3 regions of the Mesorhizobium sp. M0029 genome follow, and region 2 is predicted to be linked to each of the others. Evidence: riboswitches for the same ligand, from Rfam matches in the RefSeq annotation. Region 2 holds a riboswitch; each other region holds the start of a gene.
What was found. Region 2 has a riboswitch for cobalamin ahead of NKJ76_RS14245 (DUF1636 family protein). Riboswitches for the same ligand answer to the same signal wherever they lie in the genome.
Positions count from the first base shown of each region.

Region 1: linked by a shared signal. The riboswitch ahead of NKJ76_RS08305 (aromatic ring-hydroxylating oxygenase subunit alpha) and the one ahead of NKJ76_RS14245 (DUF1636 family protein) in region 2 are both predicted to bind cobalamin.
Region 3: linked by a shared signal. The riboswitch ahead of metE (5-methyltetrahydropteroyltriglutamate--homocysteine S-methyltransferase) and the one ahead of NKJ76_RS14245 (DUF1636 family protein) in region 2 are both predicted to bind cobalamin.

Region 1 is NZ_JAMYVF010000004.1:12,539-16,921, reverse strand. Features, by position in the region: gene NKJ76_RS08315 (PqqD family protein) at 1-252, opposite strand, end outside; gene NKJ76_RS08310 (FAD-binding oxidoreductase) at 416-1,516, opposite strand; gene NKJ76_RS08305 (aromatic ring-hydroxylating oxygenase subunit alpha) at 1,554-2,801, opposite strand; cobalamin riboswitch at 2,919-3,120, opposite strand; gene NKJ76_RS08300 (DUF680 domain-containing protein) at 3,621-3,827, shown strand; gene NKJ76_RS08295 (DUF680 domain-containing protein) at 3,894-4,097, shown strand; gene NKJ76_RS08290 (DUF680 domain-containing protein) at 4,169-4,383, shown strand, end outside.
Region 2 is NZ_JAMYVF010000007.1:100,784-105,166, forward strand. Features, by position in the region: gene NKJ76_RS14230 (NuoB/complex I 20 kDa subunit family protein) at 1-63, opposite strand, end outside; gene NKJ76_RS14235 (NADH-quinone oxidoreductase subunit A) at 54-419, opposite strand; gene NKJ76_RS14240 (winged helix-turn-helix domain-containing protein) at 747-1,949, shown strand; cobalamin riboswitch at 1,979-2,183, shown strand; gene NKJ76_RS14245 (DUF1636 family protein) at 2,222-2,647, shown strand; gene cobW (cobalamin biosynthesis protein CobW) at 2,650-3,702, shown strand; gene cobN (cobaltochelatase subunit CobN) at 3,721-4,383, shown strand, end outside.
Region 3 is NZ_JAMYVF010000022.1:72,633-77,015, reverse strand. Features, by position in the region: gene metE (5-methyltetrahydropteroyltriglutamate--homocysteine S-methyltransferase) at 1-1,693, opposite strand, end outside; cobalamin riboswitch at 1,789-1,990, opposite strand; gene NKJ76_RS27555 (alpha,alpha-trehalose-phosphate synthase (UDP-forming)) at 2,559-4,253, opposite strand; gene NKJ76_RS27550 (hypothetical protein) at 4,241-4,383, opposite strand, start outside.

The sequences.
Region 1 (4,383 bases), on a different contig from region 2:
CGCAAGCAACCCGAAATCGAGCAGTCGGGCAACGAAGCTTTCGAGGTCGGCCAGGCTTATTTTTGCGGCGCCCGCGGCAGCTCCGACCAGCGCTTCAGTGGCGACGCCGGACGACAAAGCCTGCCAGACCCGGCTGCCGGAATTGGAAAAGCCGAAATACTTGCCGTTCGAAAGATCGAGAACGACGGCTTCGCCATCGAATGATTCGAAAACGATGTCCTTGCTTGCGACCGCGTAGACCCGCTGTTGCATCGCTCTGTCCCCCGTCCCATGCGCCCATGAAGGGATGCGCCGGTTTCGCGGTCTGCCAAGCCCTTCCTAAGTGCGTCTAAATCACTCGGCCCATGCTTGGCAAGACAAAGACCCGCGAACACAACGCCTGCGTCGGCGACCGTTGCGGTGATATCGGCGCCGCTCAAGCCTCGATTTCGAGCGCCGACAACGGTTTCGAGCAGCAGGCAAGGATGAAACCGTCATCGATCTCGTGGTCGAGGATGCCGCCATTGTGGCTCATCTCGACTTCGCCGGAGACCTTCTTCACCTTGCAGGTGCCGCACAGGCCGAACTCGCAGGCGGCGGGAATCCGCACGCCCGAGCTGCGCGCGGTCTGCAGCACGGTCTGGCCGGCGACGCAGCCGGCATCGACCTCCGAAAGCGAGAAGCGGATCGGCGTCACGGCTTCGACAGGTGCAGCGATGCCGTCCTCGACCGGGGAGGCAAACGGCGCCGGAATTTCCTCCATCACAGGCGCGGCAAAGCTCTCCTGATGGTATTTCGTCATGTCGAAGCCGGCGGCATCCAGCATGCCGCGCACGGCGCGCATGAACGGATCGGGGCCGCAGCAGAAGATTTCGCGCTCGCGGAAATCCGGAGCCAGCAAGGGCAGCCGGATCGCGTCGATGCGCCCCATATGACCGTACCAGCCCTCGCGGCTGGAACGTTCCTCGATCATGAAGCCGAGCGACAGGCCGGGCATATGGCCGCCGAGCAGTTCGAGTTCCTTGCGGAAGATGATCTCTTCGGCACGCCGCGCGCAGTTGACGAAACCGACATCGGTCCATGGCGCGCAGTCGTTCAGCCAGCGCAGCATCGACATCATCGGCGTCACGCCGGAGCCGGCGGAAATGAACAGGTATTTGGCCGCCGGGTGGCTGTGCAACGAGAAGTCGCCGGCCGGTCCGTAGGCCTTGACATGCGAACCGGGCACCAGATGGTCGAACATCCAGCGCGTGCCGATGCTGCCGGCCTGCGCCTTGACCGTCACCGCGATCGAAAACGGCCGCGATGGCGACGACGACAGCGTATAGGTGCGCATCAGCGGCCCGTCCGGTGTCGGCAGTTCCAGCGTCAGGAACTGGCCCGGCTTGTAGCGGAACCAGGTCTGGTTGTCGGAGCGGAAGGTGAAGGTCTTGACGTCAGGCGCCTCGTCGCTGACGCCGATCACTTCCAGCACCTGCAGCCTATCGTTCCAGGGCGCCATCTGGTCGAGATGGCGATAGAGCCCAAGATCCGTCATCGCATTCATCCTCCGGTCCTTCTTCGCCTGCTCCAGCTCACGCGACGCTGCGCAGCGCCGGCCTGCCACCTTCGGCAAGGCGCGGGCCGATGAAGGCCGCGTACCATTCGACGAACTGGATCACGCCGCCCTCGTGCAGCTCCGAATAGGGGCCGGGCTCATAGGCCGGAGACAGGATGCCGAAGGCGTTTTCCTCGACGATGCGGCGGTCCTGGTCGTTGGTCTCGGTCCAGACATGGGTGAGCTCCTCAAGGTTGTAGTCGACCCCCTCGACCGCATCCTTGTGCACCAGCCACTTGGTCGTCACCGCGGTTTGCGTGGCGCTGATCGGCAGCACCCGGAAGGTGACCGCATGGTCGATCAGTATGTGGTTCCAAGTCGTCGGATAGTGGTAGTGCATCAAGGTGCCGATGCGGTCGGCGGCAACAGTGTCGGACAGGTTCTTCGTCACCGCGCGCTTTCCCGACATCGTGTAGCTGACGGCATCGCGCAGCAGCGGCGCGCGGGTGGCGCGGTATTGCCCGGCCGGATCGATGCGGAACTTGCTCGGCAGGCCCGCCGCCTCGCATTTCGCCCAGTGCGCCAGCATCTCCGGATCGCTGTCGGCGCCCTGCACGCCGGTCACCGTCGGCGCTTCGGGGAATGTCTTGCACAGCTCTGGATGATTGCCGGCGCAGTGATAGCATTCGCGGTTGTTTTCCCAGACCAGCTTCCAGTTGCCCTTCTCGATGATGGTGCTCTCGAAGGCGACCTTGGCTTCATTCAGCCGGTGCGGCTTGAGGTAGGGCTCTATCATGGCGCGCATCGGCGCAAAGTCGGCAGGTTCTTTCGCCAGGCAGATGAAGATGTAGCCGCCGACGCTCTCGCAGGCGACGGGCTTCAGGCCGAACTGGCTCTTGTCGAAACCGTCGGCCATCTGGCGGGCAAACAGCAGCCGGCCGTCAAGCTCGTAGGTCCACTGGTGATAGGGGCAGACAAGCTTTGCCGCCATGCCCTTGTCAGTGTTGCAGACACGGCTGCCGCGATGGCGGCAGGAATTGTGAAAGGCGTTGATGTTGCCCTTCTGGTCGCGGACCAGCACCACCGGATAATCGCCGATCTGCACGGTGATATAGCTGCCGGGCTTCGGCAGTTCGCAATCATGGCCGATGAACAGCCAGTCGCGATACCAGATAAGCTCCATGTCGAGCTTGAAATAGTCCGGGTCGGTGTAGAAGGGCTGTTCCAGCGAAAAGCCTTGCTTGCGGCCGTTCAGGAGCCTCAGCATGTCGTTGCGCGTATCCATAGTTCTGTCCTCGTGGTTTAAGGACTGAACTTGGTGGTGATGGAGGAAGGATCGGACGCAGGCCGGCGCGGCGCCGGACATGCACTATCCACCTCTTGACCGCCCACCGCGATCAGTCGAGTCTAGGCATCTCGGGCTGGTTTCCGGGCTCTGGAGTTGTCCTTGCGGACCATCGCGACACCTTCCCAGGCTCTTGCCCAGTGGTCTCCCGTTGCGACTTGAACTCCACCACCGTTGCGGGGGCAGCGCCGGATTCTGACCGGCTTCCCAATTCTCCGCTGCGTCGTCACGAAGCGGCACCTGAGATGCGATCATCTAATCACGGCAGCGATCGCGACGTCGGCATGAAAGCGACATCATATCCATGCGGCGCGACACGCGCGGCATACGCCCCCCGCCGCCGGTCAAAGAGCTGAGACGTTTCTTGCGACGCCATCATCGCCGTTTCGAATCGCTGCGGATCCAGTTCCGATCGGGGGCAAAAATGGCTCAACGGTATCGAAAAGTTACTATTAGCAATCTCTAATCGAACCGAACGGTTCGTTTCTGTTGACAATGCGTGCAGGACGGTGTGAACGACGGCCCGGAAACCGACACCGGAGCGAACCACTCGGTTCGACATAAGCAGCTGAAAACAATGCGATAAATGACCATAGAGGAACTTCCTGGCACAATTTCAAGGTGCAGGACCGTGGTCCACACGGAACAACTTCGTGATTGGAAACCAGCCTATGGCTTTCCCACATCGGGGCTGTCCGAACGACGCGAATTCCTCCCAAGACACGCCGCTAGACGGACAGACAAACTGGAGTACTAAAAATGAAAAAGATCATCCTCACTGCCGCAGCCGTTTTGGCGATCACCGGCAGCGCCTTCGCCGGTAGCGACAATTACGGTTCCAATGGTGCGAACCAGCCAGCCGTCTCGGTCGACAGCTCGTATACGGCTTCCATTCAGAAGCCGGCGCACGCTGACAAGCAGCCTGTCGTTCAGGGCGCCGACCGCGACCTCTACGGCAATCGCTGATCCCGACCAAAGAAGGGCGGCTAACCCGTCGCTCTCGGGATCCCAAAAAATTCAGGAGTATTTGAAATGAAAAAGATCATCCTTGCTGCCGCCGCCATTTTGGCCATCTCCGGCAGCGCTTTCGCCGGCAGCGACAACTACGGTTCGAACGGCGCCAACCAGCCTGCGATTACGTCGACCGATAGTGGCCATACGGCTTCGGTTGAGAAGTCGGCTCCAGCCGAGCAGGCGCCTGCCCACGGTGCCGACCGTAACCTTTTCGGCCGCTAAAAGCCGGTTTCCAGCACGTGGCGGGCTTATCCGCTGCAGCTGGCGGCATCAGAAAAATTCAGGAGACTAAAATGAAGAAGATCGTTCTTGCCGCCGCAGCCGTTCTGGCTGTTTCGAGCGCTGCCTTTGCCGGCAGCGACAATTATGGCTCCAATGGCGCCAACCAGCCGGCCGCTGCCGTCGACACCACCCGCACTTCGTCGACCGGCACCAACTCGGCGGTCTACAAGCTGCTGAACTCGTCGAACGACCAACAGAAGTTCGTTCCTCAGAGCAGCGACAGGGA
Region 2 (4,383 bases):
GGGGTCGATCAGGCCTTTGGGCTTCGGCGCGACGAGCGTTCCGGAACTGTCGTTCAATCCCATTCCAGCGCTCCTTTTTTCCACTCATAGGCAAAGCCGATGGTCAGCACCGCCAAAAACACCATCATCGACCAGAAACCGAGCATGCCGATCTTCGAGAACGACACCGCCCACGGAAACAGGAAGGCCACTTCCAGATCGAAGATGATGAACAGGATCGACACCAGGTAGAAGCGGATGTCGAATTTCATCCGGGCATCGTCGAACGAGTTGAACCCGCACTCGTAGGCGGAAAGCTTCTCCGGATCGGGATTGCGATAAGCCACCAGGAACGGCGCGATGATAAGCGCCAGGCCTACAACCGCGGCCACGGCGATGAAGAGGACGATGGGCAGGTATGAACTGAGGAGTACGTTCATGCTCGGCTTTCCGTTGGCGGCCAATCCACTTTGATTACAGCAACCAACCCTAATGCGGAAGCGCGACAGTTTAACCGCTGAACCGTTTTAGGTGCCTTTGCTGCAACGCGGCGAGGGTTAGCGCACGGCTTTCAGCGAAGCAAGTCAAACCTTGTTCAAAAGACAGTGCTGGACGGCAGGCCGGGAAAAACTGGTCCGAACTCCTCCTGTTTGATTTCCTTCATCTTTCACTCCACTTTTGTCTCCTGACACATCTCCCGCCATTTGCCTGCTAGCATGACCGGAATCGCCGGCTAAAGTCGGGAAAATGGTTCGAGGCAAGACACTTTGACGAAGGACAAAATCTCACTCCCCACGGCCAGGCGCATCGCGCTCGCCGCGCAAGGATTTCTCGATCCCCGCCCGGGCGGCACGCCCGATCGCCGCCACCTCGCCCGCGTGCTGTCGCGCACCGGCTTGCTGCAGATCGATTCCGTCAGCGCGGTGGTGCGCGCCCACTATATGCCGCTCTATTCGCGGCTTGGCCCCTACCCGCTGGCTTTGCTCGACAATGCGGCCATCACCCGCAAACGCACGGTGTTCGAATACTGGGCGCATGAGGCCTCGTTCCTGCCGGTCGAGACCTACCCGCTGATGCGCTGGCGCATGCAGCGGGCCGAGCAAGGCGACGAAATGTATCTCGGCCTCGCCAAATGGGGCCGCGAGCACGCCGCCTATATCGAAGAGATCTACCGCGCGGTCGCCGAGCGCGGCCCGATTGCCGCTTCGGCACTGGAAGGCCAGAAAGGTTCGGGCGGCTGGTGGGGCTGGAGCCACGCCAAGCACGCCTTCGAATGGCTGTTCTGGGCCGGACGCATCACCACGGCGCACCGCCGTGGCTTCGAGCGTTTCTACGACCTGCCCGAGCGCGTGCTGCCGCAGGCGATCCTCGATCTGCCGGTGCCGGCGGCCGAGGACGCGCACCGCGAATTGCTGCGCATTTCCGCCCGCGCCCACGGCATCGCGACGTCGGGTGACCTGCGCGATTATTTCCGCTTGTCGCCGGCCGACATGAAGGGCCGGTTGGAGGAACTGGTTGAGATGGGCGAGTTGCTGCCGGTAAACGTCGAAGGCTGGGACAAGCCGGCTTACCTCTATAAGGACGCCCGTCTGCCGCGAAAGATCGAGGCCCGCGCGCTACTGGCGCCCTTCGATCCGGTGGTCTTCGAGCGCTCGCGCACCGAGCGCCTGTTCGATTTCCACTACCGCATCGAGATCTACACCCCGGCTGACAAGCGCCAATATGGCTACTACGTGCTGCCCTTCCTGCTCGGCGACCGGATCGTCGCCCGCGTCGATCTCAAGGCCGACCGCCCGGCCAGCGTGCTGCGCGTCCACGCCGCCTACGCCGAACCCGGCGCGCCGCCGGAAACTGCCGCAGAGCTGTTCGAGGAATTGAAGCAGATGCAGGGCTGGCTTGGCCTTGAGCGCATCGAAGTGGCGCCGGCCGGCAATCTGGGGAAACCCCTGGCCGACATCGCCATGTCGTAGCAGCGCGTTGACACAACTCCCCGCAAAAGCCTAAATCCGCTGCAGACGGTCCCCTGCCCGCAACGGCAAGGGCCAAGAGGGAATGCGGTGCGGGATTTCGGTCCCAAATCCGCGGCTGTCCCCGCAACTGTAAGCGACGAGCCAAGGCCGAAAGCCACTGGGTAACACCGGGAAGGCGGCTAACCAAGGCGACGACCCGCGAGCCAGGAGACCTGCCGTCTGAGACAAAGTATCCGATCGCCTGGCGGGTTTCCGGGCAAGGAGCACGGTTTTTGGACCAGAACAGCAGTTTTTCGGCTGGCACAGCGGACATTGCGTCCGGGGACAACGACGCCCTGACCGGCGTGACCGTCATCGTCTGCGCCTCCTGCCGCGATGAGACCGGTTCCGACGCCCATCCGCGCGCCGGCGAATTGCTGGCTGAGGACACACGCCGCGCCGCTGCCGGCGATATCCGGGTCCGCACCGCCGAATGTCTCGGCAATTGCAAGCGCCGCCTCAGCGCCGCGGTCCTGCGCGATGGCTGCTGGAGCTATGTCTTCGGCGATCTGACCGCAACCAGCGGCGCCGACCTCGTTACCGGCGCAAAGCTCTTCGCGACTTCGGCCGACGGCCTCATCCCGTGGCGCGGCCGGCCCGATAGCCTCAAGCGCGGCCTCGTTGCCCGCATCCCACCCCTCGACATGCTGAAGGACTGACGATGAACGCTTCAAACCCGGCCGCCAACCTCTCCCGTGTTCCCTGCACTGTCGTTACAGGCTTCCTCGGCGCCGGCAAGACGACGCTGGTCCGCCATCTCCTGGAAAATGCCGGCGGCAAGCGCATCGCCATCATCGTCAACGAGTTCGGCGACATCGGCATCGACGGGGAAATCCTGAAAGGCTGCGGCATCGACACCTGCCCCGAGGAAAACATCGTCGAACTGGCCAATGGCTGCATCTGCTGTACAGTCGCCGACGATTTCGTGCCCGCCCTCGACAAGATCCTCGCGCTGACACCGAAGGTTGACCACATCCTGATCGAGACCTCGGGCCTGGCTCTGCCCAAGCCGCTGGTCCAGGCGTTCCAGTGGCCGAGCGTGAAGAGCCGGGTAACCGTCGACGGTGTCATCGCCGTGGTAGACGGCCCGGCGCTGGCCGAAGGCCGAGTCGCCAACGACATGGACGCTTTGCAGGCACAGCGCGCTCAGGACGAGACGCTCGACCATGACGATCCTGTCGAAGAAGTGTTCGAGGACCAGATCGCCTGCGCCGATTTGATCATCCTGTCGAAGAGCGATCTGATGGACGCCCCCGGTTCGGCCCGCGCCAACGCCATCATCAATGAACATTCCGCCCGCGCGGTAAAAATCGTGCCGACTGCGCATGGCAAGGTCGACCCGTCGGTGCTGCTTGGCCTCGGTCTCGCCGTCGAAGACGACATCGAGAACCGCAAGTCGCATCACGACGGCGCTTTCGATCATGAGCATGACGATTTCGACACCTTCATCGTCGACATCCCCTCGATCACCAATCCGGACGAACTGGCAAAGCGCGTCGCTGCCGCCGCCGAACAGGAAAACGTGCTTCGCGTGAAAGGCTTCGTCGAGGTCGGCGGCAAGCCGATGCGGCTTTTGCTGCAGGCCGTCGGCCCACGCGTCAACCATTACTATGACCGCGCCTGGACGGCCGAGGACGATCGCCGCTCGCGTCTCGTCGTCATTGGCCTGAAGGGGCTGAACCGTCCGGCGATCGAGCGTATACTCGCCGGTTGATCTCAGGCACGAGCCGCGATGCACATACTCACCACGACCTCCGCCTCGCTCGACGATCTCGCCGAGCCGGTTGATCTCCGGCAGACGCCGGCGGATATCGTGGCGCTGTCCTTCACCGACAGCGACCTCGCCGGCCTCGCGGCGGCCTGGAAGGCCGATGCCGCCCGCCTGCCGTCGATGCGGCTGGCGGCGTTGCGCGACCTGCGTCATCCCATGTCCGTGGACCTCTGGATCGACAGCGTCGCCCGCCAGGCCAAGGTGATCTTGGTGCGCATCCTCGGCGGCTATGACTGGTGGCGCTATGGCTGCGACCAACTCGCGGTGACTGCTCGCGAACGTGGCATCAAGCTGGCGCTGCTGCCTGGTGAAAGCCATGACGAGGACCTCAGGCTGATCGAAGCCTCGACGCTGCCGCGCGAGGAGCAGGACGGCCTGCTGGGCTATTTCCGCGAGGGCGGGCCGGAGAATATGGCAGCGCTGATGCAGCGGCTGGCGGGGTTGGCTGGGCAGGATGCGGCGGCGGCTGAGCCGGTCAGCGTGCCGAAAGCTGGCTACTACGAGCCAGGCTGCGGCGTCGTAGGCAAGTTGGATTTTGCCGATGTCGGCGTTCCTTCACACCCCCCTCTGTCCTGCCGGACATCTCCCCCGCAAGGGGGGAGATCAGCCGGCGCGGACCTCGGC
Region 3 (4,383 bases), on a different contig from region 2:
GCCACCAGCGCACTGTCATCGGATTGCGCCTCGATACGTCGCCGAAAATGATGGGGGGACGCACGTAGCGCGACCCATAGCTTTGTACCCAGGCATGCTGGGTGAACGCGAAGCCGGACAACTGCTCGCCGAAATGCTGTACCATGTCGTTTCGCTCGAACTCACCGTGCACCAGCACGTCCAGCCCGATCTCTTCCTGCCAGCGAATTGCAGCCTCGATCTCCTTCTTCAGGAACGTCTCATAGTCGACATAGCTCAGCTGGCCCTTCGCATGAGCGGCCCGCGCCTTGCGTACCTGCGGCGTCTGCGGGAAGGACCCGATGGTCGTCGTCGGGAACGGCGGCAGCCCGAGTGAGCCGGCTTGGACTCTGGAGCGCTCGCCAAAAGCGCTCTCTCGTCGCTTCGCGCTGTCCTCAATGCTAGCGATCCGCCCCTGAACAAGCGGGTCATGGATCCTCGTGGATGTCACGCGCGTGGCGGCAGCCTCGGCAGACGCTTTCAACGCGCCTGCCACCGCATCCCTGCCTTGGGACAGGGCCCGGGCCAGCAAGACCAGCTCGTCGGTCTTCTGGGCCGCGAAGGCGAGCCACGACCTGATGTCGGCGTCGAGTTCCGTCTCCATGCGCAGATCAATCGGCACATGCAGCATCGAGCAAGAAGGCGCGATCTCGACGCGGTCCAAGGGCCAGCCGGCGACGATCGGTTTGATGCGGTCGAGAATGGCGGGCAGGTTCGCACGCCAGACGTTGCGGCCATCGATCAAGCCAAGCGAGAGCACCAGATCCTTCGGAGCGAGCCGACCCACCGTTTCCAGCTGCTCGGGAGCGCGCACGAGATCAATATGCAGCCCGGCCAGGGGCAGAGAAACCGCGGTTTCGAGATTGTCTCCCAGCGACCCGAAATACGTAGCCAGCATGATCTTCAGCTCGGGCGCGGCTTTCGACAGCTGGCCATAGGCGAATTCGAACGCAGCTCGTTCGTTCGGGTTCAGATCGAGGACAAGCGCTGGCTCATCGATCTGCACCCAGTCGGCTCCCGACAGCTTCAGCTTCTGCAGGACTTGCTCGTAAACGGGCAGCAGCCGCGGTAGGAGCGCGATGGGACCGAACCCCTCGGCAGGCGATTTCGCCAGCTTGAGGAAGGTGATGGGTCCAAGGATGACTGGGCGTGTGTGAATGCCGAGAGCTTTAGCCTCGAGGAAATAATCGACCGGCTTCGATGACGAGAGGGCGAACGTCTGATCATCATCGAGTTCCGGCACAATGTAGTGGTAGTTGGTGTCAAACCACTTGGTCATTTCCATCGCGGTTACACCAGGTCCATGAGCCTCCTCCTGGTGACCAGCGTGTCCACAATCCTCCGTCTGACCCTGGTTGCCGCGCGCCATTGCGAAGTAGATGTCAAGTGGGACCTCGCCGCTATTCCAGCCGTAACGGGATGGAACGGCCCCGACCATGGCTGCGGTGTCGAGCACATGGTCGTAAAGCGAGAAGTCGTTCGACGGGATTTTCGACACGCCGCGATCGCGCTGCTCTTCCCAGCTAGCGGCACGGAGCGCCTTCGACGTCGTGAGAAGGTCGCCAGCGGACGATGTTCCGGACCAGTAGCTTTCAAGCGCGAATTTCAGTTCTCGCCGACGACCGAAGCGCGGCACGCCGAGCGTTGCTACAGGAATTTCCTGAGAGTCAGTCATGTCATACCCCGATGGTTGGGGCGCCGATGACAAGGAAGGCGCTAGCAGGCCGGCACGAACGCCGGCTTGCAGCGGCCACCGAGACACCCCGCCCGTGGACGTAATTCGCCGTGGCAGGTCTCCTGGCTCGCGGGGTCATAGCCTCTACCCGTCTTCCTGAGGGTATTCGCCTCAGTGACATGAGTGGGGTTGGCTCGCCGCTAACAGTTGCGGGGGCAGCGCCGGCATTGCACCGGCTTCCCTCTTAGCTCCGCTGCGGCAGCGCCGCACGCGAGAACCACGACACGCAGACAATCACAGCAGTCCGCTCTTTTGTCAATGACGCATAACGAAATGTTTATGTCGTTATGTGATTTCGCTTTTACGCTTGTCTAACATTGTGAAATATTCAGTCGCCCATTGGCGGCGCTGCTCCGCTGCCACCATAGTCCAACTAATGGATCCCTGTCGGGCTGCGACATCCCTCGCAGGTCGCCGATGAAGGATTTCGGACAAGACTTCAAGCGCGTGACAACGTCATTAGAATGCAGAAGATCGCATTGGTGGCGATGTTTAACGATGCGGCCGCAAGCCGTGCGTGCGTGGTAGAAGCGGTTTTCTCGGAGTGAGCGCCAAACCGTGGTCCGAGGGGAATTGGCACGCCAGTCGTCATCACGGGTGACTAGGCAATCGTGATGACTCCGCTCGGCGGCAAGAGACCACACTGACGGAGCCTGGCTCAAGGGTCTGATGCAAAGCCCGACTGTGGTCCCGATAAGCCGCTTAAGCCGCATTCAGGCGGTCAGGATAAGTATCTCTCTCTCCAAGCGCTCGGCATTGAGGGATGCGCAAATGCAGGCAAAGCTCGCGTGCTTCATATTCTGCATCATACGATCGGCAGGACCCAGTTTTTATCCAGTGCACGCGTCAGCGCGGTGTGCAATTCTGGCTCGGTCCGATACGAAGGCATTTGGGCCTCGCTGATCCAGCCCAAGCCAACATAGTGGAAGTGATCCGCAGGGACCGTAACCCGGCTGCTGTCCAGTTGCCGAACGAAGTCCGCTGACCAATGGTGGATCGTATACGCTTCAAGTTTGTCCATCATCCTCCGCCAGCGTTGGATGCGTTCTTCGCGCGGCATGCTGGCCGCTCTTGAGATCGCGGTAGCTATCTCGTCGGAGAGCCTCGGATTTACCAGCAGGGCGTCCTCGCCGAAGTCTTCGGCCGCGCCGGCAAACTTCGATAACACCAGAACGCCAGGGTCGCTCGGATCTTGTGCAGCAATGTATTCTTTCGCCACAAGATTCATGCCATCGCGCAACGGCGTCACAACGCAAACACGCGCGGCTCTGTAAAGACCCGCTATCTCAGCTTGGGTGAACGACCTGTTCTCATAGATAATCGGCATCCACTCGTCCGTGCCATGCCGGTTGTTGACTTGATTGACGAGTCTTTCGACGTCGCGCCGATATTCGCTGTACGCTTGGATGTCGCCACGTGAGGGAGTTGCGATTTGCAAGAGCGAGACACGTTGCGGCTCGACTGCCAGCAGATCGAAAGCTTTAATCCGATTGTCGATGCCCTTGGTGTAGTCGAGCCGATCGACGCCGATAACTAGCTTTGCTCCGCCAAGTTTCAACTGCGAAATGTAGGCTTTCTGCGCCTCAAGCGAATCTGCGGCACACTGTTCGAATTGCTTCGGATCGATACCTATAGGAAAATTTTGGCATTGCGTCTGGCCATGGTCCGAGAAAACGACCCCGTTCTTGCTCTCCAGCCCCAAATGAGATTGGACACAGGCGAGGAAATTGCTCACATCACGGTCGGTCTGGAAACCGAGCAGATCATACTCGAGCATACATTTCATTAGCTCGCCAGAATTGGGCACGCGCTCCATCATGTCAGACTCGGGCCATGGCGTATGCAGGAAATGGCCGATCGGCCGGTCAATGCCGAGTCTGTGCAAATCAGCGCCGAGCGGCAGGAAATGGTAGTCATGAACCCAGTAGACTGCGTTATCTCCCAATTCGGACACCGCGCGCGCCATGAAGGCATTGACGTCGCGATAACTTTTATAATCCTCTTCCGAGCCTGAGATCCGGTCCGGCAGCGAGTGGAGCGCCGGCCACAATATTGAATTTGCAAAACCTTGATAGTACCGAGAATAGTCCGCTGCCGGCCCATCGAGCCACCCGATTTGACCTTTGCCACGCTGCACGAGGGGCACCTGTTGCTTATCCCCGTCGCCCAGATGCTCGGAAAAACCTACCCAGACCGCGCCGGAACGCTCCACGACGCACTCCAGGGCCGCCGAAAGCCCGCCTGTCTTGGGCTGATCAGAATTGACAGTCGCACCGCGGTTGGAAATTGCGATAAGACTCCTATGTGGCTGCTGGGCCGCCGTGTTGAAGCGCTGGTCTGCGGCTGAGACAACAGGACGGGACGGGCCAACTTCGGCTTGTTGTTCTCGCTCCTGTGGCAAGTCTCTCAGGGGTTGTTCAAAAGCGATTAGTTCGTGAACAGCCCCAGTTTGCCATGTGAGGTTCCGGCGCGGCGAGTTGGCGTTGTTCAATGCGTCCATTTCATGCCTCCGTTGAATATTTCCCCCAGATGGAGCAACTGGAATTCCAAATTGGCCCTGCTGACGAGAATCTGACGAGCGTCAGAGCAAATGGCGACCGATTGCCGCGTTTCGGCTTCGGCGCCCTCAA